Regions from separate parts of the Kitasatospora sp. NPDC101235 genome, predicted to be linked through region 1. Evidence: riboswitches for the same ligand, from Rfam matches in the RefSeq annotation. Region 1 holds a riboswitch; each other region holds the start of a gene.

What was found. A riboswitch is a leader RNA that binds a small molecule or an ion and turns the genes downstream of it on or off. The one in region 1 is predicted to bind S-adenosylmethionine.
Region 2: it holds a riboswitch for S-adenosylmethionine, as region 1 does, so the genes downstream of both, ACIRRH_RS11020 (IclR family transcriptional regulator) here and ACIRRH_RS02255 (aminotransferase class V-fold PLP-dependent enzyme) in region 1, are expected to answer to the same signal.
Region 3: it holds a riboswitch for S-adenosylmethionine, as region 1 does, so the genes downstream of both, thrC (threonine synthase) here and ACIRRH_RS02255 (aminotransferase class V-fold PLP-dependent enzyme) in region 1, are expected to answer to the same signal.

The regions. Positions count from the first base shown of each region.
Region 1 covers NZ_JBIWNZ010000001.1:470,310-479,938, reverse strand. Annotated here, with positions in the region: gene ACIRRH_RS02275 (NYN domain-containing protein) at 1-119, opposite strand, end outside; gene ACIRRH_RS02270 (hypothetical protein) at 256-519, opposite strand; gene ACIRRH_RS02265 (rhomboid family intramembrane serine protease) at 721-1,548, shown strand; gene ACIRRH_RS02260 (Lrp/AsnC family transcriptional regulator) at 1,545-1,826, shown strand; gene ACIRRH_RS02255 (aminotransferase class V-fold PLP-dependent enzyme) at 1,830-3,212, opposite strand; SAM riboswitch class IV at 3,266-3,384, opposite strand; gene trpD (anthranilate phosphoribosyltransferase) at 3,496-4,572, opposite strand; gene ACIRRH_RS02245 (hypothetical protein) at 4,691-5,116, opposite strand; gene ACIRRH_RS02240 (heme-copper oxidase subunit III) at 5,514-6,134, shown strand; gene ACIRRH_RS02235 (c-type cytochrome) at 6,322-7,131, shown strand; gene ACIRRH_RS02230 (ubiquinol-cytochrome c reductase iron-sulfur subunit) at 7,140-8,192, shown strand; gene ACIRRH_RS02225 (cytochrome bc complex cytochrome b subunit) at 8,189-9,629, shown strand, end outside.
Region 2 covers NZ_JBIWNZ010000005.1:97,294-106,922, forward strand. Annotated here, with positions in the region: gene ACIRRH_RS10995 (hypothetical protein) at 1-217, shown strand, start outside; gene ACIRRH_RS11000 (hypothetical protein) at 227-640, shown strand; gene ACIRRH_RS11005 (NAD-dependent epimerase/dehydratase family protein) at 644-1,711, opposite strand; gene ACIRRH_RS11010 (DUF362 domain-containing protein) at 1,720-3,837, opposite strand; gene ACIRRH_RS11015 (threonine/serine exporter family protein) at 4,074-5,327, shown strand; gene ACIRRH_RS11020 (IclR family transcriptional regulator) at 5,368-6,081, opposite strand; SAM riboswitch class I at 6,282-6,424, opposite strand; gene ACIRRH_RS11025 (hypothetical protein) at 6,487-7,560, opposite strand; gene ACIRRH_RS11030 (AfsR/SARP family transcriptional regulator) at 7,822-9,629, shown strand, end outside.
Region 3 covers NZ_JBIWNZ010000014.1:150,013-159,641, reverse strand. Annotated here, with positions in the region: gene otsB (trehalose-phosphatase) at 1-791, shown strand, start outside; gene ACIRRH_RS23790 (trehalose-6-phosphate synthase) at 778-2,334, opposite strand; gene ACIRRH_RS23785 (glucosyl-3-phosphoglycerate synthase) at 2,657-3,667, opposite strand; SAM riboswitch class I at 3,816-3,951, shown strand; gene thrC (threonine synthase) at 3,968-5,290, shown strand; gene ACIRRH_RS23775 (MoaD/ThiS family protein) at 5,327-5,605, shown strand; gene ACIRRH_RS23770 (cold-shock protein) at 6,143-6,346, shown strand; gene groL (chaperonin GroEL) at 6,669-8,291, shown strand; gene ACIRRH_RS23760 (hypothetical protein) at 8,394-8,750, shown strand; gene ACIRRH_RS23755 (hypothetical protein) at 8,979-9,608, opposite strand.

The DNA.
Region 1 (9,629 bases):
TTCTCGGCGCCGGGCTCCGCCGCGGGCTCGCAGGAGTCGTTCGCCGCCTCGGCCGAGGCCTCGGCCGCAGCAGGCTGAAGCCCCTGGGCTTCGCCGGGCTCCTTCGCTGCGTCCACCACGTCCTCGGCTCCGATCCTGGTCCAGCGGGCACGGCCGCTGCCGCCCCTGTCGTCACGCTCCGTGCGTCCTGTTTCTGTATTGTCCCGTGCGGCACGGGCGGGTGCGCCGCGCACCCACCCGTCGCACCGGCGGGGATCAGCCCTGCTCGGCGGGGTCCTGCGGCCCCTCGGCACCCGGCCGGGCCACCAGCTCGACCTGGTCCACCGCGTTGCACCAGCGGCAGCGCACCGACTCGACGGTCTCGCTCAGCACCTCGGTCTCCTCGACCTTGGACTCGCCGGCCAGGTCGAAGTGGAGGAACTCGGTCACCCGCGCGGTACGGGTCACGTCGAAGCGGGTGAGGTTGCCGCACAGGGTGCAGCGCCAGCGCGTCTCGGCAGTCAGGGCGGGGACGGTCATCGGGGGTCCTCTCGGGTGGTCCCTGTGTGGGCTAGGCGCTCCCCCCGGAGCCCCGGCATCGGCGGCGGGAGGCGGGAATGCCCGCCCCAAGCCTATTGCCTGGGGCAACCATCGCGACCACCGGTTGCCCGAACAACCGAGCTAGTCCACCTGCCGTAAACCGCCGTGTCACCTGCGGCGCCCGGAGGGATGCTTGGCCACATGGCGCTCGCGGCCCCCGACCACACCGCCGCCCCGGGCGGCCGCCCGGCGGCGACCGTCCCGGTGGTCAGCTACGCGCTGATCGCGGTCAACATCCTGGTCTTCCTGCTCGGCCCGGCCGCCGGGCTCAACCCGCTGTACGGCACCGGCCAGACCCGGCTCTGCGCGGAGCAGCGGTACGAGCAGCGCTGGGGCGCCATCCCGGCCGAGGTGCTGGCCGGCCGGGCGCTGACCGCCGGACAGCTCGCCGAGGCCCCCGACCCGGCCCCCGGCTGCCCGACCGCCCCGACCCCGGGCAAGCACCCGGCCCTGTCCGTCCTCACCGGGCTCTTCCTGCACGCCGGCTGGCTGCACCTTCTGGGGAACCTGCTCTTCCTCCAGGTCTTCGGCCCCACCGTCGAACGGCGGCTGGGCCGGGCCCGGTACGCCGTCTTCTACCTGGCCGCCGGCAGCCTGACCACGTACGGCTTCGCGCTCGCCGAGGCGCACTCGCCGAACTCCACCCGGGTGCTCATCGGCGCCTCCGGGGCGATCTCCGCCGCCCTCGGCGCCTACCTGCGCCTCCACCCCCGGGCCCGGGTGACCACCCTCGTCCCGCTGCTGCTCTTCCTGCCGCTGCGCTTCCCCTCCTGGCTGGTGCTCGGCCTCTGGTTCGCCCTGCAGTGGTGGTCGATGCACTCGGCCGGCCCGGGGGTGGCGTACCTGGTCCACGTGATCGGCTTCTCGGCCGGGTTCCTCTACGTCTGCACCGTGGTCCGCCACCCCCCGCGACGACCGGGCCGACGCCCGATACGCTGGCGGCACCCCACAAAGGAGCCCGAACTGTGATCACCGCCATCGTCCTGATCAAGACCAGTGTCGACCGCATCCCGGAGATCGCCGAGTCCATCGCCGCCATCGAGGGCGTGAGCGAGGTCTACTCGGTGACCGGGGGTTACAACCTGGTGGCGATGGTGCGGGTGCGCCGGCACGACGACCTGGCCGAGGTCATCCCGGGCCGGCTCAACAAGGTCCCGGGTGTGGCCCACACCGAGACCCAGATCGCCTTCCGCACCTACTCCCAGCACGACCTGGAAGCCGCCTTCGCCCTCGGCCTGGACGAGTAGCGATCAGCCCTCGCGCCGGCCCCGGTCGATCTGCGCGGTCGCGACGCAGCGCCCGCCCTCGTTGCGGTAGCTCCAGGCCGCGCCGTCCGTGACCAGCTCCCGGACGGCGGTCAGGAAGCGGTCCACGTGCTCGTCCGGCGTCCCGGCGCCGAAGCTCACCCGGATCGCGTTCAGGCTGCGCTCGCCCGGCAGCGAGGGATCGGGAGCGCCACACGCCGATTCGACGGCCGGGGCCTCGTCCCCGAGCAGCGTGCGCACCAGCGGGTGGGCGCAGAACAGGCCGTCGCGCACCCCGATGCCGTACTCGGCGGACAGCGCGGCCGAGAAGTGCGAGCTGTTCCAGCCCCGGACGACGAAGGACAGCACACCCACCCGCGTGGAATCCGCGCCGAACAGGTTCAGCACCTTGACCTGAGGGATCTCGGCCAGCCCGGCCGTCAGGCGGGCGATCAGCTGCTGCTCGCGGGCCTCCAGCGCGTCGAAGCCGGCCTCGGTCAGCGCCCGGCAGGCCGAGGCGATCGCGTAGGCGCCGATGACGTTCGGCGAGCCGGCCTCGTGCCGGGCCGGGCCGGTGTGCCACTGCACGGCCACCGAGCCGTCGGTCTCCCGGGCCACCGTGCGGGTCGCCCCGCCGCCGGCGAGGTACGGCTCGGCCGCGTCCAGCCAGTCCGCCCGGCCGGCCAGCACCCCGGCGCCGAACGGCGCGTAGATCTTGTGGCCGGAGAAGGCGATCCAGTCGACGTCCAGCTCGCGCACCGAGACCCGGTGGTGCGGCGCCAGCTGGGCGGCGTCCAGCACCACCCGGGCGCCGTGGCGGTGGGCGGTCCCGGTGAGCCCGGCGACCGGCCACAGCTCGCCGGTCACGTTGGAGGCGCCGGTGACGCAGAGCAGTTTGGGGCCCTCGGGCGCCTCGGCGAGCGCGGCCTCCAGCGCGGCCACCGCCTCGGCCCGCGAGCGCGGCGCCCGCAGGTAGGTCACGTCCAGTCCGGCGTGCGCCCAGGGCAGCAGCGAGGCGTGGTGCTCGGTCTCGAAGGCGAACACCCGGGTGCCAGCCGGAACGGCGGCGGCCAGCAGGTTGAGCGAGTCGGTGGTGGCCCGGGTGAAGACCACCTGATCGCCCTCGCGCAGGTCGAGGAACTCGCCGACGGTGCGGCGGCTCTGCTCGAACAGGTCGGTGGACAGCTGCGAGAGGTACCCGGCGCCGCGGTGGACGCTGCCGTAGTACGGCGCGTAGGCGGCGACGTCGTCCCACACCCGCTGGAGCGCCGGCGAGCTGGCCGCGTAGTCGAGCGCCGCGTAGCCGACCCTCTCACCGCTGGCGAGCGGGACCTCGACGTCGGCGCCGAGGACGGCGAGCGGGGCGCAGATTTCGGTGGAGAGGGACATGAGGATGCACTCCTTCAGGGGTGTAGGGACCCCCGGGAGTGCCAGTCGTCGGGCGTCCGCGCTTGCCGCACGGACGGTTTGCCGTGGCGACCCGGTCCTCACCCAGGGCACCCCGCCACGGACGGAGGGTTGCCGGACAGCCAGCTGGGGCTTGACGCTGTCGCTCATGACCTGGCGAAGACTCTAGGCCGCGTCCAGCGGGTGGTCAAACGGGCGTCCGGCATCCGGACAGCACGCGAAGAGCCCGCGCCGGCGTACCGGCACGGGCTCCCCAACGGCCGTCTCAGATCCGGCTGGTGGCCTCCGACCAGCGCCGCAGCAGGTCCTGTGCGGCGCCGGAGTCGATCGCCTTCGCGGCCCGCTCCATGCCGGCCGCCAGCTGCTCGGTCAGCGGTGCGTCACCCAGGTCCAGTGCGACCAGCGCCGCCGCCGTGTTCAGCAGGACGGCGTCCCGCACCGGCCCGTGCTCCCCCGCCAGCAGCCGCCGCGCGACCTCGGCGTTGTACGAGGCGTCCGCCCCGCGCAGCGCCTCGATGCCGACCAGCTCGATGCCGACGTCCCGCGGGTCGAAGGTGGTCTCGGTGACCGCTCCGTCGCGCACCAGCCAGACCTGCGAGGTGGTGGTGATGGTCAGCTCGTCCAGCCCGTCGTCACCGCGGAAGACCAGCGCCGTCGCACCCCGCCGGGCCAGCACCCCGGCGATCAGCCCGGACAGCCGGGTGTCGAAGCAGCCGATGGCGTGCGCGGTGACCTTGGCCGGGTTGGTCAGCGGGCCGAGGATGTTGAAGGCGGTCGGCACCCCGAGGTCGCGCCGCGCGGTGGCCGCGTGCCGCATCGAGGGGTGGAACTTCGCCGCGAAGCAGAAGGTGAGCCCGACTTCCTCGGCCACCTCGGCGACCCGCCGGGAGGAGAGGTCCAGCGCCACCCCGAGCTTCTCCAGCACGTCCGACGAACCGCTGGCGGAGGAGGCCGACCGGTTGCCGTGCTTGACCACCTTGGCGCCGGCGGCCGCCGCGACGATCGCCGACATGGTGGAGATGTTGACGGTCTTCGCCCGGTCCCCGCCGGTGCCGACGATGTCCACCGCCGGGCCGGGGATCTCCAGCGGCTCGGCGTGCGCGTACATCGCGTCGACCAGACCGGCGATCTCCTCGACCGACTCGCCCTTGGCCCGCAGCGCGATCATGAACCCGGCCACCTGCACCGGGGACGCCTCGCCGCTCATGATCCGGTCCATCGCCCACTCGGTGGACGAGCGGTCGAGGTCGTCCCCCTGCAACAGTGCCGCCAGGAGGTCCGGCCAGGTGCGGACCACCTGCGCGGGGTCGCTACCGCCGTTCGCAGGGTTCACGTTCACCATGGCTGACTCCAGCTGTTGTCGGTTCCCCACTCCAGGGGGACGTCCGTACGGATGGAGCCAGCCTATCGAGCGAAGGGGCCGCTTCTACCCCTGTATTTCCTAACTGCCGGAGCGGATTTCAGCGGACTGCCGGAGTCCGCTTCGCCAGCCGCGTCCGCAGCAGGGTGGCGACCGCCTCGGCCAGCGCCACCGGGTCCACCGGGTGGGAGATGGCGGCGTCGGCCCGGCTCCAGGCGGCGAGCCAGGAGTCCTGCGGCCGCCCGATCAGCACCAGCACCGGCGGGCAGCCGTAGATCTCGTCCTTGAGCTGGCGCCCGAGGCCCAGCCCACCCGCCGGAACGGCCTCGCCGTCCAGCACGCAGAGGTCCACTCCCCCCTTCTCCAGCGCCTTGAGCACCGCGGGGGTGGTCGCGCACTCCAGGTAGGACAGTTCCGGAAGATCCTCGGCGGGCCGGCGGCCGAGCGCCGTCAGCACCTGCTCACGGGTGTTGCGGTCGTCGCTGTAGACGAGGACGGTGAGCGTCTCATCGGTCGTGTACGCCATGGGCCCTGCTCCCTCAAGTGTGATCCGGACCACGTTCGCCTGATCCGGATGCTACTCCGGATCACCCTCCGCCGAGTCCCCCTCGCACACGTTCCTCCCCGAGCCGCCGTGTCCCGGGCTCACCCACCCGGAGGACGGCCCGTCACCCGACCCCGCCCGGTCCACCCGTACGGCCGACCCGAGGCGTCTCCCCCTTATCTCCCGCGGCTACTCCGACCGTGCAGCGACGCGCCGGGCAAGGGGGTCGTAGGCTCCTCCGAGGAACCATCAGAAAAGGGACGCGCCGCTGCTCAGCCCCCGTCCGGACACCCCGTCGACCCCCAAGCGGGCATACCGCACGCACCGGACACTCCGAGGGACACCCCCCGACGTGAAGACGGAATAAGGGACCGACATAATGTCCGTCGTGGCGACAGCAACAGCAGTAGAAACCGGGCACGCGCACGGATCGGTCAACCGGCCGAACATGGTCAGCGTCGGAACGATCGTCTGGCTCAGTTCCGAGTTGATGTTCTTCGCGGCCCTCTTCGCGATGTACTTCACGCTCCGCTCCGTCAAGGGGCCGGAGTTCTGGACCGAGAAGGCCCACGCCCTCAACGTGCCCTTCTCCTCGGTCAACACCACGATCCTGGTGCTCTCCTCGCTCACCTGCCAGCTCGGCGTGTTCGCTGCCGAGCGCGGTGACGTGAAGAAGCTCCGGGCGTGGTTCATCCTCACGTTCGCCATGGGCGCGGTCTTCATCGGCGGCCAGGTCTTCGAGTACACCGAGCTGGTCAAGAAGGACGGCCTCTCGCTGTCCTCCGACCCGTACGGCACGGTGTTCTACCTGACCACCGGCTTCCACGGGCTGCACGTGACGGGTGGTCTGATCGCCTTCCTGCTGGTCCTGGGACGGACGTACGCAGCCAAGCGCTTCACGCACGAGCAGGCCACCGCCGCGATCGTCGTGTCGTACTACTGGCACTTCGTCGACGTCGTGTGGATCGGCCTGTTCGCGACCATCTACCTGATCAAGTAACCAGCTGATCAGGTCGCTGGCCACCGGCAGCGGCCCCCGCCCTCACCGGCGACGGGCCGCTTCTGCCGGTGCCGACGCTCCCACCGACCGACCGCGCGCGCAGCCCTAGACGGGCAGCCTCGTGCCGGCCAGACCGGCCGCCGGGTGCACCCACCAGTCGACCAGATCCTGACACCGGGGTTATTCCGTGAAAAAGCTCTCCGCACGACGGCGCCACCCATTGGCGGCGCTGGTCGTCCTACTTCTCGCCCTGGCGGCAACCGGGGGGCTGTACGCCGCGTTCGCGCCCGCCGACAAGGCGCAGGCCGACGTCGCCGCGCAGTCGCTCGCGATCGATGAGGGCAAGAAGCTCTTCGCCGTGGGCTGCTCCTCCTGCCACGGCCTGAACGGCCAGGGCAGCAGTGACGGTCCGAGCCTGGTCGGCGTCGGCTCCGCTGCTGTCGACTTCCAGGTCGGCACCGGCCGCATGCCGGCCCAGCAGCCCGGCGCCCAGGTCCCGCGCAAGAAGAACATCTACTCGCAGGCCGAGATCGACCAGCTCGCCGCCTACGTCGCCTCCCTCGGTCCCGGCCCGGTGACCCCGAAGGAGGAGCAGTTCACCTCGACCAACCCCGAGGACATCTCCAAGGGTGGCGAGCTGTTCCGCACCAACTGCGCCCAGTGCCACAACTTCGCCGGCCAGGGTGGTGCCCTGACCAAGGGCAAGTCCGCCCCGTCGCTCGAGGGCGTGGACGCCAAGCACATCTACGAGGCCATGCAGACCGGCCCGCAGAACATGCCGTCGTTCCCGGACACCACCATGCCCGAGGAGCAGAAGAAGCAGATCGTGGCCTTCGTCCGCCACACCACCAACGATGAGCCCAACCCCGGCGGTCTCACCCTGGGCAGTCTCGGTCCGGTGACCGAGGGTCTGTTCGGCTGGATCTTCGGCCTCGGCACGCTCATCGCGGTCGCGATCTGGGTCGCCGCCCACACCACCAAGGCCAAGAAGTCATGAGCCACGACATGTCAGAAGAGAAGCTCCCGGAGCCGCACGGCTCCGCCGGCGAGGTGGCCGACCATGGCAGCCCGTTCGCCGACCCGGGCCTGCCGGCCCACGAGCCCCGTCGCACCGACATCGACGAGCGGGCCGCCCAGCGCGCCGAGCGCCAGGTCTCGCTGATGTTCGTGATCTCGATGCTCGCCACCATCGGCTTCATCGCCTCGTACGTGGCCATCGACCCGGACCAGATCGTCTACGTCTTCCCGCTCGGTCACATCAGCGCGCTGAACTTCGCGCTCGGTCTGACCCTGGGCGTCGCGCTGTTCATGATCGGCGCGGGCGCGGTCCACTGGGCTCGCACCCTGATGTCGGACGTCGAGATGCCGTCCGAGCGTCACCCGATCGAGGCCTCCGACGAGGTCCGTGCCGACGTCATCGAGCAGTTCAGGACCGGTGCCGCCGAGTCCGGCTTCGGCCGCCGCAAGATGATCCGCAACACCCTGATCGGCTCCATGGCGCTGGTCCCGCTCTCCGGCGTGGTCCTGCTCCGTGACCTTGGCCCGCTTCCCGAGAAGAAGCTCAAGGAGACCGGTTGGAAGGAGGCGACCGAGGCCAAGCCGCTGCAGCTCATCAACATGAACACCATGCAGCCGATGAAGCCCGAGGACATCATCGTCGGCTCGCTCACGTTCGCCATGCCGGAGGGCCTGTCCACGCACAGCGAGGACTTCCAGCAGCGGATCGCCAAGGACGCCCTGATGCTGGTCCGCATCGCGCCCGAGGACATCAAGGACGAGAAGTCCAAGGAGCTGGGCTTCGAGGGCATCCTCGCCTACTCCAAGATCTGCACCCACGTCGGCTGCCCGATCAGCCTGTACGAGCAGCAGACCCACCACGCGCTCTGCCCCTGCCACCAGTCGACCTTCGACCTGGCGGACGGCGCTCGCGTCATCTTCGGCCCGGCCGGCCACCCGCTGCCGCAGCTGAAGATCATCACTGACGAGAAGGGCAACCTGGTCGCCACCGGCGACTTCGCTGAGCCCGTCGGCCCGAGCTACTGGGAGCGTGCTCGATGAGTAGCGCGAGCAGCACCACCACCGGTGCCGCCAAGCCCTCCAGCACGCGCGCCAAGCCCGCCAACAAGTGGGAGGCCGCGGCTGACTGGACTGACGGCCGGCTGGGGATCTACTCCCTCGCCAAGGCCAACCTGCGGAAGATCTTCCCGGACCACTGGTCCTTCATGCTGGGCGAGATCTGCCTCTACACGTTCATCATCATCATCCTGACCGGTGTCTACCTGACGCTGTTCTTCAAGCCCTCGATGGCCGAGGTCGTCTACGACGGCTCGTACGTGCCGCTCAAGGGCATCCCGATGTCGGAGGCCTACGCCTCCACCGTCGACATCAGCTTCGAGGTTCGCGGCGGTCTGCTGATCCGTCAGATCCACCACTGGGCCGCCCTGGTCTTCGTGGCCGCGATGCTCGTGCACATGATGCGCGTGTTCTTCACCGGCGCGTTCCGCAAGCCGCGTGAGATCAACTGGGTCTTCGGCTTCCTGCTGCTGGTCCTGGGCATGTTCGACGGCTTCTTCGGCTACTCGCTGCCGGACGACCTGCTCTCGGGCACCGGTATCCGCTTCATGGAAGGCGCGATCCTCGCCGTCCCGCTGATCGGCACCTACGTCCAGATGTTCCTGTTCGGGGGCGAGTTCCCCGGCCACGACATCGTGCCGCGGTTCTTCACCATCCACGTGCTGCTGATCCCGGGCATCATGCTCGGCCTGCTGGTGGCGCACCTGATCCTGGTCTTCTACCACAAGCACACCCAGTGGGCGGGCCCGGGCAAGACCGAGAAGAACGTCGTCGGCATGCCGCTGATGCCGGTCTACATGGCCAAGGCCGGTGGCTTCTTCTTCCTGGTGTTCGGCCTCATCGCCGTCATCTCGGCGATCGCCACGATCAACCCGATCTGGGCGTACGGCCCGTACCGTCCGGACCAGGTCTCCACGGACGCCCAGCCCGACTGGTACATGGGCTTCTCCGAGGGTCTGATCCGTGTCATGCCGGGCTGGGAGATCAGTGTCTGGGGCGGCCACACCCTCAACCTGGGTGTCATGGTCCCGCTGGCGATCTTCCCGCTGGTCCTGGTCTCGATCGCGGCCTACCCGTTCATCGAGGGCTGGATCACCGGCGACAAGCGCGAGCACCACATCCTGGACCGCCCGCGCAACGCTCCGGTCCGCACCGCCCTGGGCGCCGCCTGGATCAGCCTCTACCTGATCCTGCTGATGGCCGGTGGCAACGACCTGTTCGCCACCCACCTGCACCTGTCGATCAACTCGGTCACCTACTTCGTCCGCGTCGGCTTCTTCGTCGTCCCGGTCGTCGTCTTCATCATCACCAAGCGCTGGTGCCTCGGCCTCCAGCGCCGTGACAAGGAGAAGGTGCTGCACGGCCGCGAGACGGGTGTCATCAAGCGCCTGCCGCACGGCGAGTTCGTCGAGGTGCACGCCC
Region 2 (9,629 bases), on a different contig from region 1:
GCTCTCCGCCGACCAGTCCCTGCTGTTCACCGCCAACCGGGGGCTCAACACGATCACCGTGTACGACTACCCGGCCAACACCGTGCGGCTGCGGGTCGAGATGCCGGAGCTGCGCACCCACCTGCCCGAGCTGCCCGTCTGGACCGATCCCCGCCTGGGGTTCCACCACAGCACGCTGCTGAGCCCGCAGCCGGCCCGTACCGGAAACCCGACCTGAGGAGTGGCCATGAGCCCCGAGACCCCCGAACAGCTGAACGACGAACTCCGAGCGGGCTGGGAACACCTCCGGTCCACCGCGGCCACGATCGCCGAGCTCCAGACCACGATGTGGGGCGACTGGGCGGAGCTGACGGCCGGGGTGGCCACCGGCAGGCTCGCCTGGGGGAAGGTCTACAGCGAGTACTGCAGGTTCGTCGCCGACGAGGACCTGAGGTTCGCCCTGGAGCTGAGCGGGCTCGGCATCGACTACGCCCGGCGGATGGCGGAGGTCACCCGGGAGCACCAGCAGCGCCTGCGGGACCACCTCGGCAGGACCGCGTGGGGAGACGTCGACGCCACGGACGGTGACGACACCGGCGACGACGACGGGACGGACGGGAAACCCCCCGGTTCGCCCGGCCCCGGGAGGCCGAAGAAGTGAGGGTCAGCGCGGCGCCGGGCCGCCGTCCTCCAGCGGGCGGGGAAGCAGCTCCCGCGCGCTCGTCACCTCCGGATGCGGCCGCAGCCCGGACCTGACCCGGTCCGACAGGTGCGGGCTGGTCACCAGCCAGCCGAGCGCCTCGACCAGCGCCTGCCGCGCGGGCCTCGGCCGGTAGCCGAGGTCCGCCGCCTTGTCGTGCCGGTACCAGTAGAAACGCCCCATCGTCCGGGCCTCCGCCCGGGTGGTCGCCGGGGCCCGTGCGGTCAGCACCGCGCGGATCTCCCCCAGCGTCGCCGCCAGGTACGCGCCTGTGTGACTGGCGGTGGCCCATGGCCCACGGGTACCGCACAGCTCGGAGACGGTCTGGTGGATGGTCCGCCAGGCCCAGTTCTCACCACCGAGCAGGTAGCGCTCCCCGGGCAGGCCCCGCTCGGCGAGCAGCACGTGGCCGGCCGCGACGTCCCGGACGGAGACGATGTTGCAGCCGCCCGGATAGGTGGTGCGCAGCGAGTCGGCCAGGTACCGGGTGATCAGCGCGTTGCTGGGCACCAGCCGCCAGTCGGGGCCGCCGACCACGATGGTCGGGCAGGCCGCCACCACCTCCAGGCCGAGTTCGGCGCCCAGGGCGAAGGCCGTCCGTTCCTGCTCCAGTTTGGTGACGAAGTAGTCCGGCAGGTACTCCTCTCCGGGCGTCCACTGCTCGTCCCGGGCCACCGGGCCGCCCGACGAGCCGCAGGTGATGGACGACGAGGTCACCACCACCCGCCGGACCCCCGCCTCCGCCGCCGCCCGCAGCACCTCGCAGGTGCCCTCCACGTTGGCCCTGGCCAGTTCCTCCCGGTCGGTGTCCCAGTAGGCGAACAGGGCGGCGCAGTGGAACACCGTGTCGCAGCCCTCGAACGCGGACCGCAGGCTGAGCGGGTCGCGCAGGTCGGCGTTGACCAGGGGCACGTCCAGGCCGTGCAGCTGCCGCAGGTCGCTGCTGCGGCGCACCAGTGCCCGCACCTCGTGACCGGCGGCGTGCAGCGTACGCACCACCTGGGACCCGACGAGCCCGCTGGCACCGGTCACGCCCGCCCTCACGGGGTCCGCCTCGACCGCCGGTCCCGGGCCGCGGCCTCGCGCAGTCCCTGCCAGAAGCCGGCCACCGCCGGGCGCAGCGACTCGCGGAACTCCTCCAGCAGGGGGGAGCGGGTCGGGAGGTCGCCGGGCGCGACGTGCCAGAAGCCGTCCGGCCCCAGCCGCCCCGGCGGTGTCGGCACGGTCAGGGTCTGCGAGGCGACGGTCCGCAGCATCCGGGCGGCCTCGGTCAGCCGCTGGGTGGGCAGCTCGGATGCCTCCAGGTCGTCGGACTCCTCCCAGGGCCGGCCGATCCGGTAGGGACGCCCCTCGTACTGCGCCTCGAAGTTGTCGAGGGTGCGGGTGAAGAAGCGCTGGTAGGAGTCCTGCACCAGCGGGTCCCTGAGCTTGGGCCGGGTGTCGGGGCGGATCACCTGCCAGGTCAGCGGCAGGGTGAAGCGCTGGCGCACCCGGATCACGATCCGGGTCCGGACGCCGCCGTCCGCCGGGAGGAAGGTCACCGAGCCGTCGTCGTACTCGGCGGACCCGTTCGGGCTGCTGACCGTCCGCCAGGAGATCCGCTGCCGCTGTTCCCCGTAGTCCACCGACTCCAGCTTGCAGACGTCGATGGGCGGACCGCCGTAGTACGCCAGGTAGTTCGGCTGCGCCAGGTACAGGTTGCGTTCGATCTGGCGGACGGGCCGCCCCTGGGCGTCACGGGACACCACGTGGACCCGTCCGCCGAGGTAGTCGGTCATGTAGCTGATGGACCGGCTGATGTCGACCCGCCGCACGAACTCCCGGTACGGCGCGTTGACGGTGCGTTCGCAGCCGAACAGGATCGAGTGGCCCACGTGCTGCCACCGCATCTGCCAGGCGTCCGCGGGCAGCGCGTCGATCACCGTCTCCAGCGGCCGCAGGAGGTCGGTGATCCGGTCGTAGTCCTCGTGGGTGTAGGCGTCCGGGTCGACCGCGAGGGAGACGTCCCGGCGCCGGAGGTCGTCCTTGGCGTTCCCGGTCCGCCAGGCGCGGACGGTGGAGGAGGCCGACGCCGCCGCGCCGACCACCGCGCACAGGGCGGCGGCGGCCGCCGGGTTCGCGTCCGCGGCGCGGATCAGCGAGGTGAGGAGTCGGGAGAGCCGGGCGAGGGCCGGGTCGGTGACCGCCGTGCCCGGGGCGACGTGCCAGGCGGCGACGCTGAACAGCCGGTGGGCCCGCCCGTCGGGAGCGAGTCGGCGCACCGCCTCGACCAGCGATCTCGGCGGGTTGCGCCAGCCCTGGTAGGGCGTCAGGTCGCCGTCGATCCGGTAGGCGTCCGGCAGGCCCCGGTCGCTGAGCACCCGCGCGTTGAGCGGCGACGAGACGGGGTCGACGCCCATGAGCAGCGCGCCGACCATGTCCGCCAGCACGCCGTCCGGCGCGGCGATCACCGTCTCCGTCCGCAGGGGCCTGCCGACGTGCGATCCGGCGCAGCCGTGGCTGCTCACCACGGCGTCGATGAGGTGGAAGTCCGGCGGGTGGGAGCGCAGCAGGTCCACGACGACTTCGGCGCCGTCCCGTCGGGCGCGGTAGTGGTGGTGCTTGTCGTCCTGCGGGAGCACGCCGAACAGGTTGGCCAGGCACAGGGCGTAGCCGAACTCCGGGTGGGTGCTGTTCTTCGCGATGTTGATCCGGAAGCCCGCGTCCAGCCAGCTGCGCGCCAGGCCGCTGCCGTGCAGCACGGAGGAGTCGGGGAACCCGGCCGGCCCGACTTCCTCCGACAGGTCCACGACGCGGTAGGCGTTGCCCTGCGGGGTGCGCCCGCCGTAGCCGAGGCGGCGGCAGGCTTCGGGGAGTCCGGGGCCGGCCAGCCAGGTGTCCGGGCCGCAGCGGGCGGCGCCGACGGTGGCGTCGCGGTAGCCGCGGTCGTGCAGCAGGTCGATCAGGTGCTCCACCAGGGCGGCGCTGACCGCGGTCACCGGGTCGCCGTACGCGGAGGTGCCCGGTGTCAACAGCACCGCGACCGCCCCCGGGTCGCCGTGCGCCCGCTCGGCGAGCCGCTCCCAGAGCCCGGCCCGGGCGACCGCCTCCGCCAGCAGGTCGGCGGCGGAGAGCGGCCGGACCCGGGTGGAGCGGGCCACGGCGGCGACGACGGTCACATCTCCCCCAACGGCGGCGGACGGTCTTCCTGCGCACGGTCGAACCGTCGCCGATTCACCGGAAAGCATCCCAAAGAGGTTCACAGGGATGCTACTGGCCGGCGGTCGGATGCGGGGTGGGACACGCACTCGTGTCCCGGGCCGGCCGTCGCCGGCGGACGGCGTGCGCGCGGCGGGAAACCGAACAGACCGGGGCACAGTCGGACCGAATCGGGCGGGATGGGACGATACCTGCCATGCCAAGCACGTTTCCCCTGGTCCGGGGCACCGAAGCCCCGCCCGACCCGCTCCGCCGCCTGCTGCTCGAACTGGGCGAAGCCCTGCTGGGCGGTGGCCTGCCCGTCCATGACGTCGAGGAGGAACTCCGCGGACTGGGGCGGGCGTTGGGGGCTCCGGACGTGCGGGTCGCCGCGCTGACCAACGGGCTGTTCGTCGCACTGGGGGCGGACGAGGCCACCCGGTTCCAGCCGGTCGGCACCGCCCTGCGGTTCGAGCAGACGGCCGACGTCCTCCACCTGGTGCACCGGCTGCGGGCGGGCGAGCTCGACGGGCCACGGGCGCTCGCCGAGCTGGAGGGAATCCGGCGGGCACCGGCCCGCCGGCCCGCGTGGGTGGCGGACCTCGGGGCGCTGCCGGTCGGGGTGGGGGTCTGCCTCTTCCTGCAGCCGGCGGCGGCGAACGTGCTGGCGGCCGGGCTCGGCTCGCTGATCGTCGTGGGGCTGACCGTGCTCGCCCGGCGGCTGCCGTACCTGCGTCCGCTGCTTCCCGTCACGGCCGGGTTCCTGGTCGCGCTGCTGGTCCTCCTGCTCGCCCGGGCCTCGCTGCTGGACGGCCCGCTGCGGACCATCGTGGCCACGCTGGCGATCCTGCTGCCGGGCGGGCTGCTCGTCACCGGGCTGTCGGAGATCGCCGCGGGTGCGGCCAGCGCGGGTACGGCCCGGCTGGTGTCCGGCGCGGTGCAGCTGGCGCTGTTCCTCGCCGGGGTGGCCGCGGCCGCGACCGCGGCCGGCATGCCGGCCACCGCGCTGGCCGACGTGCAGGTCGCCAGGCCGAGCTGGTGGGTGATCGGGCTGGGGCTGGCGCTCGCGGTCTTCGGGGTGGTGGTCAACGTGAACACCCCGCCCTCGGCCGTCCCGTGGATCGTCGTGGTGATCGCGGTGAGCGTCACGGTCCAGGTGGTGGTGGGGTCGACGCACGGCGCGGCGATCGGTGGCCTGGCCGGCGCGGTCACCGCCGCGGCCACGGCCACGCTGGTGCACTGGCTGCCGGGCGGTCCGCTCTGGCAGGTGCTCTACCTCCCGGCGTTCTGGATCGTGGTGCCGGGCTCCTTCGGCCTGCTGAACACCGCGCAGATCGAGGTCGGCAACGGCGCGCAGTCCGTGCTGACGGCCGTGTCGGCGGTGTTCGGGGTGTCGATCGGCACTCTGATCGGCGCGGTGATCAGTCGGATACCCCGCCCCTCCCGCACCGTCCTGCTGCCCCGGGCCTGAGCCCGGGGCAGCGGAGGTACGCCCCGGCCGGGCGGGCCGGTCACGGGTGGCGCAGGGCCTCGGTGAGGCGGTGGGCCGCCTCGACGACGGCCTGGGCGAGGTGGGCGCCGGGGTGGCGGGTGAGCCGTTCGATCGGACCGGAGACCGAGACGGCGGCCACGACCCGGTTGGACTGGCCGCGCACCGGCGCGGAGACGGAGGCGACCCCGAGCTCGCGCTCGCCGACGGACTGGGCCCAGCCGCGGCGCCGTACGCCGCTCAGGGCGGTGGCGGTGAACCGGGCGCCCTGCAGGCCGCGGTGGAGGCGCTCGGGCTCCTCCCAGGCGAGCAGGACCTGGGCGGCGGAGCCGACCTTCATGGGCAGGGTGATCCCCACCGGAACCGTGTCGCGCAGGCCGGTGAGGCGTTCGGCGGCGGCCACGCAGATCCGGACCTCGCCCTGCCGGCGGTAGAGCTGGGCGCTCTCGCCGGAGACGTCCCGGAGCTGGGTGAGGACCGATCCGGCCGCGGCCAGCAGCCGGTCCTCGCCGGCGGCCGCCGCGAGCTCGCCGAGCCGGGGGCCGAGCATGAACCGGCCCTGCATGTCCCTGCTGACCAGGCGGTGGTGCTCAAGGGCGACGGCCAGCCGGTGGGCGGTGGGCCGCGCCATGCCGGTGGCGGCGACGAGGCCGCCCAGGGTGGCGGGACCGGCCTCCAGGACGCCGAGGATCGAGGTGACCTTGTCGAGCACGCCGACGCCGCTCGTGTTCTCCATGGGTGGGGTACTCCAGTCTCAAGGCCCGGGAGCAGCGGGTGGGCGCTGCTCACGGCGGCTCCTGGCGGGGAGCCGGGGGGTGGTCAGCGAGGACGGGCCGCAGAAGTCGGCCGATTGCCTGCGCCGGGCACGAGACGGGTACGCGAAAGCGCCGGGGCGGGAAGCGCCCGGGCGAAGGACAGCACAGAGAGCACCGTGTCTCCTCATCTTTCCCGCGCCACAGTGGCGACAGGCCGGAGTTGGCACTGATCCCGGACGGCACGGCGCGTACTTCGGACGCCGGGTCGACCGGGGAGTTGCCGGGGCTTCGTAGGGCCGGTCCCTCCACCCCTCTGGATGATTCGCCTGGAACCATACAAGATTCCCCGGGCTGGTCGCCAAGCCCCCACCCACGCCTGCGGCCGCTCAGCGGTGGCGCGGCTCCGACAGGCCGGTGCACCGGGCCGGGTCCGGGCTGCCGGGGGCGGTCGTGTCCCAGGCTCGCAGGGCGGCGAGGGCGGCGGCGCGTTCGGCCGCCGTCGGCCGGGTGCCCTCCGGGCCGAGCAGGTAGTCGGCGACCGGGGTGAGCAGCAGGCCGGCGTCGCCGGCCGGCAGCAGCAGGGCCTCGTCCCACTGGTGCCGGATGACGGTGCGGCGCAGCAGGGTGCCGTGGCGGGGCCGGAGCGGGCGGGCGAGGGTCCGGCGGCGGCGCAGTTCGGGCGCGACCTCGGCCTCCAGGACGGTGCGCACGTCCCGCAGGGAGCCCAGCGGCACGTGCTCGGCGGCGAGGTCGAGAAGGGCCGCGGCCTCCGGGGCGAGCCGGTAGGCGGCGACCACCGCGGCGGTCTCGACGGGTTCGAAGGGCTGCCCGGCGAGGTGGGCCACGTCGATCACGTCGCCCGCGAGGAAGGCGCGCCCGAGCCCTTCCTCGGCGAGGGCGATCAGGCACTCCACGTGGTCGTCGGCGGCCAGGTAGGGGCGGACCGGGACGGTGGCGAGGTCGCCGGTGAGCGCGGCGGTCGCGACCCGCACCTCGTACCACGGGTCGAGCAGCGGGTCCTCGGCCGGCCAGCGCAGGGTGACGGCGGTGTGCCGGGGCCGCTCGCCGAGCAGGGTGACCTCCACGGACTCCACCGGGTGGTCGGTGACCAGCCGGTTGACGGCCTGCCAGAGCGTGGCCTCGGTGGGGCTGACGAGGCTGAGCCCGCCCAGCGGCCGGGGCAGGTCGGGCGGGTAGTAGCCGGCCAGCGGCAGGTCGCGGATCGGGCGGACCCCGGTGGCGTCGGCGAGCTCGCGGGCGACCCTGGCGTAACAGTCGGCCCGGTCGCGGGCGCGCCGCAGCTCGGCCCGGGCGTGCTCGCCCATCCGGACGCCGTCCCGGGCGAGCGCGGCGAGCACCAGGTACGGGAGGTGGCGGTCGCCGCGGGCACGGTGGAGCAGTTCGACCGGTCCGGCGACCGGGTCGACGTCGAGCAGCCGGTGGAGCAGGTCGGTGTTCATGGGCGTCCGCCTCCGAGAGCCGTGGTGGTCGCCCGGACGGCGGCCGGGCGGCCGGGGACGTGGCGGGTCCGACGGTTGGTGCCGGGCCGACTGCGGGCGCCACACCACCGATTGTGGTGACGGCCGATCAACACCGGATCACCGCCGGGTCGACGATCCCTCGACATCCCACCGGGTGCCGTGGGTTGATAGGGGCTCATCAATTCGGGGGGCGGCACGTGCGCGGGCGGGGGCGAGCACATGAGGCGGGCAGGTGCAGGAATGGATGATTTCCGGTTCTCGGTCCTGGGTCTGATGCGGGCGCAGCGCGGGGTGACCGTGCTGAAGGTGGGCAGCCCCCAGCAGCAGGCCATGCTGGCGGTGCTGCTGCTCCGGCCCGGACACGGTGCGAGTGCCACCGATCTGATCGACGCCCTGTGGGGTGAGGAGCCGCCGGGCACCGCGATGACGACGGTGCGCACCTACGCCTGGCGGTGGCGCAAGATCCTGCACGGCGAGGAGCCGGACGCGCCGACCGTGCTGACCTCGGTCGGGGACGGCTACCGGCTGGTGCTGCCCAAGCACGCGGTGGACGCGGCGCAGGCGGAGGAGCTGGCCGCACAGGCCGAGCGCACGGCGGCCGCCGGAGAGCCGCAGCAGGCGCGCGACCTGCTGAACCGGGCGCTGGAGTTGTGGCAGGGCGAGCCGCTGGCCGGCATCCCCGGTCCGTTCGCGCAGCGGCAGCGCCAGCGGCTCCAGGAACTGCGGCTGACCCTGCTGGAGGAGCGGATCGCCCTGGACCTGGCGCTGGGGCGCTACTCCCGGTGCATTCCGGAGCTGACCTCGCTGACCACCGAACACCCGCTGCACGAACGGGCGTACGGGCTGCTGATGCGCGCGCTGTACCAGGCCGGGCGGCAGGCGGACGCGCTGGCGGTGTTCCGGGGCGCGCGTCAGCTGTTCCTGGCCGAACTGGGGGTGGCGCCCGGCGCGGAGCTGGACCTGCTGCACCAGCGGATCCTGGAGGGCGACCCGTCGCTCGCCGCCCCGACGCCGTCCGTCGCGCTCCTCGCCGGCAGTGCGGAGCCCGCCGCGCCCGGGGTCGAGTCGCCGGACCCGCCCGCCGGACCGACGGTGCCGGAGGTACCCGCCACCGCCCCGGCCGGGGCCGCCGCACCGACCCCGAGACCGGCCCAGCTTCCGCCCGACGCGGCCGACTTCACCGGCAGAACGGTGCTGGTGGAGCGGCTGGGCGGGGCCCTCGGCGCGCCGGGCCAGCAGGCGCTGGTGATCGCGACCGTGGTCGGCATGGGCGGGGTCGGCAAGACCGCGCTGGCCCTGCACGTCGCCCACCGGGTCCGCGAGGCCTACCCGGACGGGCAGCTCTACGTCGACCTGCGGGGCGCCGACGCCACCCCGGCCGATCCGGAGGCGGTCCTCAGCGGCTTCCTGGTCGCGCTCGGCGTGCCGGCCGACGCGGTGCCGGACGGGCTGGACGCCCGCTCGGCGCTGTTCCGCTCGGTGGTGGACGGCCGGCGGCTGCTGCTGGTGCTCGACAACGTCCACGACACCGCGCAGATCAGACCGCTGCTGCCGGGCGCGGTCGGCTGCGCCGTCCTCACCACCAGCCGCACCCGGCTGTCCGGCCTGCCCGCGACCGTCCAGGCCGACCTCGGCGTCTTCGAACCCGAGGAGGCGCTCGAACTGCTGGGCCGCACCATCGGCGCCGAGCGGCTGGCCGCCGAGGCGGGGGCCGCCCGGGAGCTGCTGCTCGTCTGCGGCCACCTCCCGCTCGCGGTCCGGATCGTGGCGGCCCGACTGGCCGCCCGGCCGAGCTGGACGGTGCAGACGCTGGGCCGCCGGCTGGCGGTCGAGCGCCGGCGGATCGACGAGCTGCGCATCGGCGACCTGGAGGTGGCGGCCGCCTTCGAACTGAGCTACCGCCAGTTGACGCCCGCCCAGGCCCGCGCGTTCCGGCTGGCCGCCTCGGTGGACGGCCCGGACCTCGGGTTGCAGGCCGCGGCCGCCCTGCTGGACCTGGACGAGTACGACGCCGAGGACCTGCTGGAGGCCCTGGTGGACGTGGCGAT
Region 3 (9,629 bases), on a different contig from region 1:
GGGTGCGGGCCATTCTGGCGGCGCCCGGGGATGCCGTGATCGGGTTGGACTTCGACGGGACGTTGGCGCCGATCGTGGCGGATCCGGGGCAGGCGAGGGCGCATCCGGGGGTGGTGGGGGCGTTGCGGCGGCTGGCGCCGGTGGTGGGGGCCGTGGTGGTGGTGACGGGCCGGCCGGCCGGGTTGGCGGTGGAGTACGGGGGGTTCGCGGGGCTGCCGGGGGTGGTGGTGCTGGGGCACTACGGGGCCGAGCGGTGGGAGGACGGGGAGCTTTCGGCTCCGGAGGTGCATCCGGGTGTCGCTCGGGTGCGGGCGGTGTTGCCGGGGGTGCTGGAGCGGGTGGGGGCGCCCGAGGGGACGTGGGTGGAGGACAAGGGGCGGTCGGTGGCCGTGCACACCCGGCGGACGGCGGCGCCGGAGGAGGCGTTGGAGCTGCTGCGGGCGCCGGTGGGGGAGCTGGCGGCCGAGCACGGGTTGGTGGTGGAGCCCGGGCGGCTGGTGCTGGAGCTGCGGCCGCCGGGGGTGGACAAGGGGGCGGCGCTGACCGGGTTCCTGCGGGAGCGGGGGGCTCGTTCGGTGCTCTACGCGGGGGACGATCTGGGGGATGTGGCGGCCTTCGCCGCGGTGGAGAAGCTGCGCGGCGAAGGCGTGGCCGGGGTGCTGGTGTGCGCCGGCGCGGTGGGGGACGCGCCGGTGCGGGACCTGGCCGACCGGGCGGACCTGGTGGTCGCCGGGCCGGAGGGTGTGGTGGAGCTGCTGGGGGCCTTGGGGGAGGCGCTCACAGCGCGTTGAGCTGGTCCAGGAACCACTGCTGCGGGGGGAGCGCGGTGGCCGCCGCGGTCAGGCGCTTGGTGCGGTCGGCGCGCTCCTCCGGGCTCATGGTGAGGCCGGCGTGCAGGGCGTCGGCGGTGGCGATGACGTCGTAGGGGTTGACGGTGAGGGCGTCGTCCTTGAGTTCGGCGTGGGCGCCGGCCTCGCGGGAGAGGACGAGTGCGCAGCCGTGGTCGGAGACCACGGGGACTTCCTTGGCGACCAGGTTCATGCCGTCGCGGATGGGATTGACCAGGGCGACGTCGGCCAGGCGGTAGGCGGCGAGGGAGCGCGGGAAGTCGTCGTCGACGTGCAGGATCAGCGGCTGCCAGGTGGGGGTGGCGAACTCGTCGTTGATGGCGGCCGCGAGGTCCCGGACGGCCGCGGTGTAGTTCCGGTACTCGGCCAGGTCGGTGCGGGACGGGTAGGCGAAGGCGATGTGCACCACCCGGTCGTGCCACTCGGGGCGGGTGCGGAGCAGGTGCCGGTAGGCCTGGAGGCCACGGACGATGTTCTTGCTCAGCTCGGTGCGGTCGACCCGGACGATGGTGCGGCGGTCGCCGACGGCCTCGCGGAGGGCGGCGAGGCGTTCGTCGACGTCGGGGCGGTGGGCGCGCTCGCGCAGGAAGTCGGCGTCGGCGCCGAGGGCGTGGACGCCCAGGCGTGTGGTTCGCCGAGTGGGGGTCCCCCCGGCCGAAGGCTGGGGGAGTGTGGTTCGCCGAGTGGGGGTCCCCCCGGCCGAAGGCTGGGGGAGGGTGGTGCGGCCGTCGAAGGTGACGGTGAGCGCGTCGTGGTCGACGGTCGCCTCAAGGAGGTCTTCGCAGCAGGCGGCGAAGGCACGGGCCCAGCGGTGGGTCAGGAAGCAGGCCCGGTCGGCGCCCAGGATGCCGGTGAGGACGGCCCGGGCGACGTCGTCGGGCAGCAGCCGGTAGTACTCGGGCGGGGCCCAGGGGGTGTGCGAGAAGTGGCCGATCCGCAGGTCGGGACGGGCTTCGCGGAGCAGGGCCGGGACCAGGGAGAGGTGGTAGTCCTGGACGAGGACGGCGGCGTTCGGGGCGGCTTCGGCGGCCAGGGCTTCGGCGAAGGCCTCGTTGTAGGCCTGGTAGGCGGCCCACTCGGTGCGGAAGCCGGCGTCGAAGGCGGGTGCGGTGGGGGTCGCGTAGAGCAGGTGGTGGACGAACCAGAGGGTGGAGTTGGCGACGCCGTTGTAGGCGCGGGAGAAGGTCTGCGGGTCTATGTCCAGCATCCGTACGGCCTGGCCGCCGACCTCGTGGCCGGCCAGGTCCAGGCGGCCGTGGGGCGCCCCGGCCGCGGCCCTGCGGTCGGAGTCGTTGAGGGCGGCGCAGACCCAGACGGCGTTCGGGTCCTCGATGGCGGAGAGGCCGGAGACCAGACCGCCGCCGCCGCGGCGCAGGGTCAGCGTGCCGTCGTCGGCGGTGCTGAAGGACACCGGTCCCCGGTTGGAGGCAACCAGGACGGGGGCGGTGCCGGTCGCGCTCGAACGGTTGGTCGATGAATCGGCCATGAATCCTCTTCTGGGTCTGCCCGTTCACCCGTTGGGGTGGATTCCGAGCCTACGGCGGAGCGGAGCGCGGCGCAGCCGTACAGTCGGAGACCTGCGATATGCAGCGGTCAGGGCTTGGCTGTCATGAGGGTCTGACGGACCCAAGTGAGAAGCCCCCGCGTTCGCGTGGGGGAGGAGTCACGAGGCTCCGCAGGGGTCGAGTGGGAAGCCTCCTCGTCGAGAGGGGGAGGAGTCACGGTTGGGATGTTGCCGGTTGGCGGACATCGCAAACCAACCGCCGGGGTAACCGGCGGAATCGCAGCGGCCGCACTGCTCGGGTCTGTCACCCGTCAGTGCGGCGCTTCACGTATTCGGGAACGGTGTGCATCGGAGGGCGTTCCAGGGCCGTCACCGGGTGGGTGTGGGCGGTGAAGGCGTGGGTCTCCGGGTTCCGGGTGAACTGGGTGAGGTGGGGGTGGACGAGGTCGGCTGAGGCCTTGAGGCGGTGGGTGCGGTCGAGGCGTTCCAGGGCGGTCCGGTAGATGGTGGCGGCCATCCGGCCGAGGGCCTGGCCGTCCTGGTGGCGGTGGTGCCGGACGCCGACGTCCACCTGGGCGAGGGCGTCCAGGCCGACCAGCTCCAACGCGTCGACCAGGAGGCCGAGTTCGACGCCGTAGCCGGTGGGGAAGGGCAGTCGTTCGAGCAGTGAGCGGCGGGCCGCGTACTCGCCGCCGAGGGGTTGGACGAAGCCGGCGAGTTCCGGCCAGTGGAGGTTGAGCAGGGGGCGGGCGACGAGTTCGGTGACCCGGCCGCCGCCGGCGGGCAGGACGGCGCCCTCCGACTCCAGCGGGCGGTCGTACATGGCCTTGACCAGCTGGATGGAGTCGTCGGTCAGCAGCGGGCCGACGATGCCGGAGACGAAGGCGGGGTCGAACTCGCGCAGGTCGGCGTCGATGAAGCAGACGATGTCGCCCTGGGTGACCAGCAGCGAGCGCCAGAGCACCTCGCCCTTGCCGGGGACGGCGGGCAGCCGGGGCAGGATGGCGTCGCGGTGCTCGACCCGGGCGCCGGCCTCGGCGGCGACGGCGGCGGTGGCGTCGGTGGAGCCGGAGTCCACGACGACGAGTTCGTCGACGAGCGGGAGGCGTTCCATCAGCTCGCGGCGGATGGTGCGGACGATGTCGCCGACGGTGGCCTCCTCGTCCAGGGCGGGCAGGACCACGCTGACGGTGCGGCCGGTGCGTTCCTTGGCGGCGAGGAGGGTGTGGACCGGCCGGTCGGCCGCGCTCCAGGAGCGGCGGCGCAGCCAGGACGCCACCTGCGGGAGGAGCTCGGGAGTCGGTTCGGCGGGCACGGAGGTCTCCTCGGCGGGGTGGGGTGGGACGGGTCATCTCGCGTGGCGGACGGTCCCGTTCGGGTTTGACGCCTTCGGATACAGTCTTCGTACAGCGGTCGGACCTTTGCACGCCGGGGTCGCCGTTGAGCACCACCACAATTTCACAAGCTCATCCAGAGGGACTGAGGGAACGGCCCGTTGACGTCCCGGCAACCTTCTCGCGCGGCTGTCGTCGACAGGCCCCGGCGGGACAGGTGCCAATTCCGGCCCGTGTCGCGACCGCGCCACGGGGAAGATGAGGAGAGAGGCCTCGCCGTCATGGCTATCACCGAGACGACCCCTTCCGGCGCCGCACCCGCCCCCAGCCTTCGGCCGGGGGGACTCCCACCCGTCGACCTCGGCCCCGCCGCCGCGCTGTCCTGTCGGGAGTGCGGCACCCGCTTCCCGCTCGGTCCCAGCTTCGCCTGCCTGGAGTGCTTCGGCCCGCTGGAGATCGCCTACGAGTTCGGCAGCGAGGGCGCCGAGGAGCTGCGCAAGCGGATCGAGGCCGGTCCGGCGTCCATCTGGCGCTACGCGCCGCTGCTGCCGGTTCCGGCCGACGTGGCCTCGAAGCCCAACCTGAACCCGGGGTGGACCCCGCTGGTCAAGGCGGACAACCTGGGCCGGGAGCTCGGTTTCACCGCCCAGCTGCACATCAAGGACGACTCCGGCAACCCGACGCACTCGTTCAAGGACCGGGTGGTCGCGTGCGCGATCGAGGCGGCCCGGGCGTTCGGGTACACCACGCTGTCCTGCTCCTCGACCGGCAACCTGGCCGGCGCGGTGGGGGCGGCGGCGGCCCGGGCCGGGTTCCGGTCCTGCGTGTTCATCCCGCACGACCTGGAGCAGGGCAAGGTCGTCATGGCCGGGGTGTACGGCGGCGAGCTGGTCGGCATCGAGGGCAACTACGACGACGTGAACCGCTTCTGCTCGGAGCTGATCGGCGACCCGGCCGGCGAGGGCTGGGGCTTCGTCAACGTGAACCTGCGGCCGTACTACGGCGAGGGTTCCAAGACGCTGGCGTACGAGATCTGCGAGCAGCTCGGCTGGCGGCTGCCGGAGCAGATCGTGATCCCGATCGCCTCGGGCTCGCAGCTGACCAAGATCGACAAGGGTCTCCAGGAGCTGATCAGGCTCGGCCTGGTCGAGGACCGGCCGTACCGGATCTTCGGCGCCCAGGCCGAGGGCTGCTCGCCGGTGTCGGCCGCGTTCAAGGCCGGCCGGGACGTGATCAAGCCGGTCAAGCCGGACACCATCGCCAAGTCGCTGGCGATCGGCAACCCGGCCGACGGCCCGTACGTGCTGGACATCGCCCGCCGGACCGGTGGCGCGGTGGAGGACGTCACGGACGCCGAGGTCGTGGCGGCGATCCGGCTGCTGGCGCGGACCGAGGGCGTCTTCGCCGAGACCGCGGGCGGGGTGACCGTCGGCGTGCTGAAGAAGCTGGTCGAGACCGGGCAGCTGGACCCGGCCAAGGAGACCGTCGCGATCAACACCGGCGACGGCCTGAAGACCCTGGACGCCGTCTCCGACGCCGGGATGACCGCCGTCATCCGCCCGACGCTGGACTCGTTCCGCGACGCCGGCCTCGCGTCCCTCTGAACCACCCCGACAGACCCCGCCCCCGCAAGGAGAGTCATGAGCGCCAACGTCCGCATCCCCACCATCCTGCGCACCTACACCGGCGGCGCCTCCGAGGTGGCCGCCGAGGGTGCCACCCTGGCCGAGGTCATCGCCGACCTGGAGAAGAACCACGCGGGCATCTCGGCCCGCATCCTGGACGACACCGGCAAGCTGCGCCGCTTCGTGAACGTCTACGTGAACGACGACGACGTGCGCTTCGCCGAGGGCCTGGCGACCGAGGTGAAGGACGGCGCCGGCATCTCGATCATCCCGGCGGTGGCCGGCGGCTGCTGAGCCGTCCGGAGAACCCGCGGTCGCCCGCGCGTACGGAATTCCGCTCTCCGTATGCGTGGGCGACCGCCTGCATTCCGGCGGGAATATTTCCGGGTCGAGTCGGAGTAGAGTGTGGCTCGGCTGGGAACAGGGTTTCCCTTTCGGCCTCCGCAGAGCTCGGCCCGGGGATCTCCCGCCGCTGGCGGCGGCCCGTGAAACATGTCAGGCAGATGTCAGAATTACCGCGGTGATTTGGGTAATTCGTCCGCTATGTCCGGCGTGGAATGCCGAGATTTTCCCGATTCAGCCCGTCCTGTCCGTTGACGCCGCGGTGGAATTACCGGCGGCTGGCCCTGTTGCAGAGGGCTTCGATCCGGATACATTCAGCGGCGGTCGACGCAATCACCCGCTCACCGGAAGCCGCTCGGCGCTCCGCGCGGAGGGTTGCGGCGTGCACGGCTGCGCCCAGGGGGGGTTCCCCGGGCCGGCCTTCTAACCAACCCGGGCCCGCGACCTGCGGGCACGTGAAGGGCCAGCACAGCACTAGGGGAGTTCGGAATGGCTCAGGGCACCGTCAAGTGGTTCAACGCGGAGAAGGGCTACGGCTTCATCGCGGTCGACGGTGGTGCGGACGTCTTCGTCCACTACAGCGCGATCCAGATGGACGGCTACCGCACCCTCGAGGAGGGCCAGCGGGTCGAGTTCGAGATTTCCCAGGGACAGAAGGGCCCGCAGGCGGACATGGTTCGCGCGGCGGTCTGACCTCCTTCCGACCCCAGGAGCTCGGCGCGGCCCTCGGCTGGTGACCACTCGCTTCTCGACGGGCCCGTACGACACGTGTCGTACGGGCCCGTCGGCGTTCCCGGGCGGCCCCGGCGGCGGCTCGCGGGTTGTCGATTGGGCTTGCACTCGACCACGGTGAGTGCTAATCATTGCGTTAGCACTCACAGCGTGAGAGTGACAGCGGACCGGGTCGGTGAGGCCCCCGGGAGCGGTAGGGGAATGGACCCCCGCACACCAGGGCCGTCCGTCGCGGGCACCCCTTGGTCCGAGCAGTCGACCGTGTCCCGGAGGACCACTTCAGATGGCCAAGATCATCGCCTTTGATGAGGAAGCTCGCCGCGGCCTTGAGCGTGGCATGAACCAGCTCGCCGACGCAGTGAAGGTCACGCTCGGCCCCAAGGGTCGCAACGTCGTGCTGGAGAAGAAGTGGGGCGCCCCCACGATCACCAACGACGGTGTCTCCATCGCCAAGGAGATCGAGCTCGAGGACCCGTACGAGAAGATCGGTGCGGAGCTCGTCAAGGAGGTCGCCAAGAAGACGGACGACGTCGCGGGTGACGGCACCACCACCGCCACCGTGCTCGCCCAGGCCCTGGTTCGCGAGGGTCTGCGCAACGTCGCCGCCGGCGCCAACCCGATGGCCCTGAAGCGCGGCATCGAGAAGGCCGTCGCGGCCGTCTCCGACCAGCTGCTCGCCCAGGCCAAGGACGTGGAGACCAAGGAGCAGATCGCCTCCACCGCCTCCATCTCCGCCGCCGACACCCAGATCGGCGAGCTGATCGCCGAGGCCATGGACAAGGTCGGCAAGGAAGGCGTCATCACCGTCGAGGAGAGCAACACCTTCGGCCTGGAGCTTGAGCTCACCGAGGGCATGCGCTTCGACAAGGGCTACATCTCCGCCTACTTCGCCACCGACCTGGAGCGCATGGAGGCGACCTTCGAGGACCCGTACATCCTCATCGCCAACTCCAAGATCGGCTCGGTCAAGGACCTGCTCCCGCTGCTGGAGAAGGTCATGCAGAGCGGCAAGCCGCTGGTCATCATCGCCGAGGACGTCGAGGGCGAGGCCCTGTCGACCCTGGTCGTGAACAAGATCCGTGGCACCTTCAAGTCCGTCGCCGTCAAGGCCCCGGGCTTCGGTGACCGCCGCAAGGCCATGCTCGGCGACATCGCCATCCTCACCGGTGGCACCGTGATCTCCGAGGAGGTCGGCCTCAAGCTGGAGAACGCCGGCATCGACCTGCTGGGCACCGCCCGCAAGGTGGTCATCACCAAGGACGAGACCACCATCGTCGACGGTGGCGGCGACAGCGAGCAGGTCGCGGGCCGCGTGAACCAGATCCGCGCCGAGATCGAGAACAGCGACTCGGACTACGACCGCGAGAAGCTCCAGGAGCGCCTCGCCAAGCTGGCCGGCGGCGTGGCCGTCATCAAGGCCGGCGCGGCCACCGAGGTGGAGCTCAAGGAGCGCAAGCACCGCATCGAGGACGCCGTCCGCAACGCCAAGGCCGCCGTCGAGGAGGGCATCGTCGCCGGTGGTGGCGTCGCCCTGCTGCAGGCCGGTGTCGCGTTCGACAAGCTGGAGCTGGACGGCGACGAGGCCACCGGTGCCAACATCGTCAAGGTCGCGCTGGAGGCCCCGATCAAGCAGATCGCGACCAACGCCGGCCTGGAGGGTGGCGTCGTGGTGGAGAAGGTGCGCAACCTCCCCGCCGGTCACGGCCTGAACGCCGCCACCAACGAGTACGTCGACCTGGTCGCCGCGGGCATCATCGACCCGGCCAAGGTCACCCGCTCCGCGCTGCAGAACGCCGCCTCCATCGCGGCGCTGTTCCTCACCACCGAGGCCGTCATCGCCGACAAGCCGGAGAAGGCCGCCGCGGCCGCCGGCGGCGGCATGCCGGGCGGTGACATGGACTTCTGATCCTGATCGGATCGGTTGATTCCTCGTCCGTGTGGGCGGTTCCCTTCGGGGGCCGCCCACACGGCGTTTCGGCGTTCGGACGTGTCGACGGAGAATGGACGGATGGCTGCTGACGACATCGAGACCGCCCTGCACAACGCGCGGGCAATGATCCTGGCCGACCTCACCGCGCGGGACGTGGCGGACGCCGCCGTCGTCTCGCTGGTGGAGCAGGCCGTCACACACCGCCGCTGGTGGCTGGAGCAGTGGCCGGACGGCACCGAGTACGTGCTCGGGCTGGTCGCCCAGGACGTCCAGGACGCGCTGCTGGAGGCGTACGGACGCTGGCCGCTGTGCACCGACTGCGCGGCGGACGGGGACCCCCACGCGCTGAGCGTGGAGCCCGAGCTGGGGCCGGAGCCGCACTGGGTGTGCGGCAAGCGGGGCGCGGTCGTGGCGCCGGTGGGCAAGCTGGACTAGCCGGTGGGGACGCTCCCCGGGGCCGGCGCGGCGGTGGATACGGTGCGCGCATGGGGCGCTGGGTGTGGCGTGTGGTGGGCGGCTGCTGCGGTCTCGGGCTTGTGGTGGGTGGTGGAGGTCACGGGGGCCGACCAGGACGCGTGGTGGGCGGTCATGGGGCGCCTCCCGTCGGTGACGGCGGGGATGGCCGCCACGGACCGGGCGATCGCACGGTGGCGCTGACGGTCGTCAGAGGGCGTCGAGTTCGGCCGTCAGGTTGGTGCGGGCGGCCGCTGTGAAGCGCTCGCGGGCGGCGGGGGTGCGGTAGAGCGCGGGCAGGGCGAGCAGGTGGCGCAGGACGGCGGCCCGGCCGGCCCTGAAGTCCGGCGCGGGGACGAAGCCGTACTCCTCGCGGACGGCGGCCGCGTACGCGGCGTACGCCTCGGGGGTGCCGCCGAGGACGGCGAGGTCCGCGTCGCAGAGCACCTCGCCGTTGCGGTCGCCGGGGGCGGGGTCGTGGCCGACGGTGAGCAGCACGAGGCGCTTCACCTCGGCGACCCGCTCGGCGGGCAGTCCGGCGGCGGTCAGCGCGCGGACGGCCAGGGCGGCGCTGCGCTCCTCGTTCTCGGTGCGGTCGGGGCGGTAGACGGCGTCGTGGAACCAGGCCGCGAGGCGGACGGCCTCCGGGTCGGCGGCGTGCCCGGCCAGCTCGTCGACGTGCCGCAGCACGGCGCGCAGGTGCGCGACGGTGTGGTAGCGGCGCTGCGGCTCCGACCAGCGGCGCAGCAGCTCCCGGCCGTACGGCTCGGGGTCGACGGCGGCCCCGCAGCGGTGCAGCAGGGCGGTCCAGGCGGCGAGCAGGTCTTCGGGGATCGTCATGGGTCCATTCTGTCCAGCGAT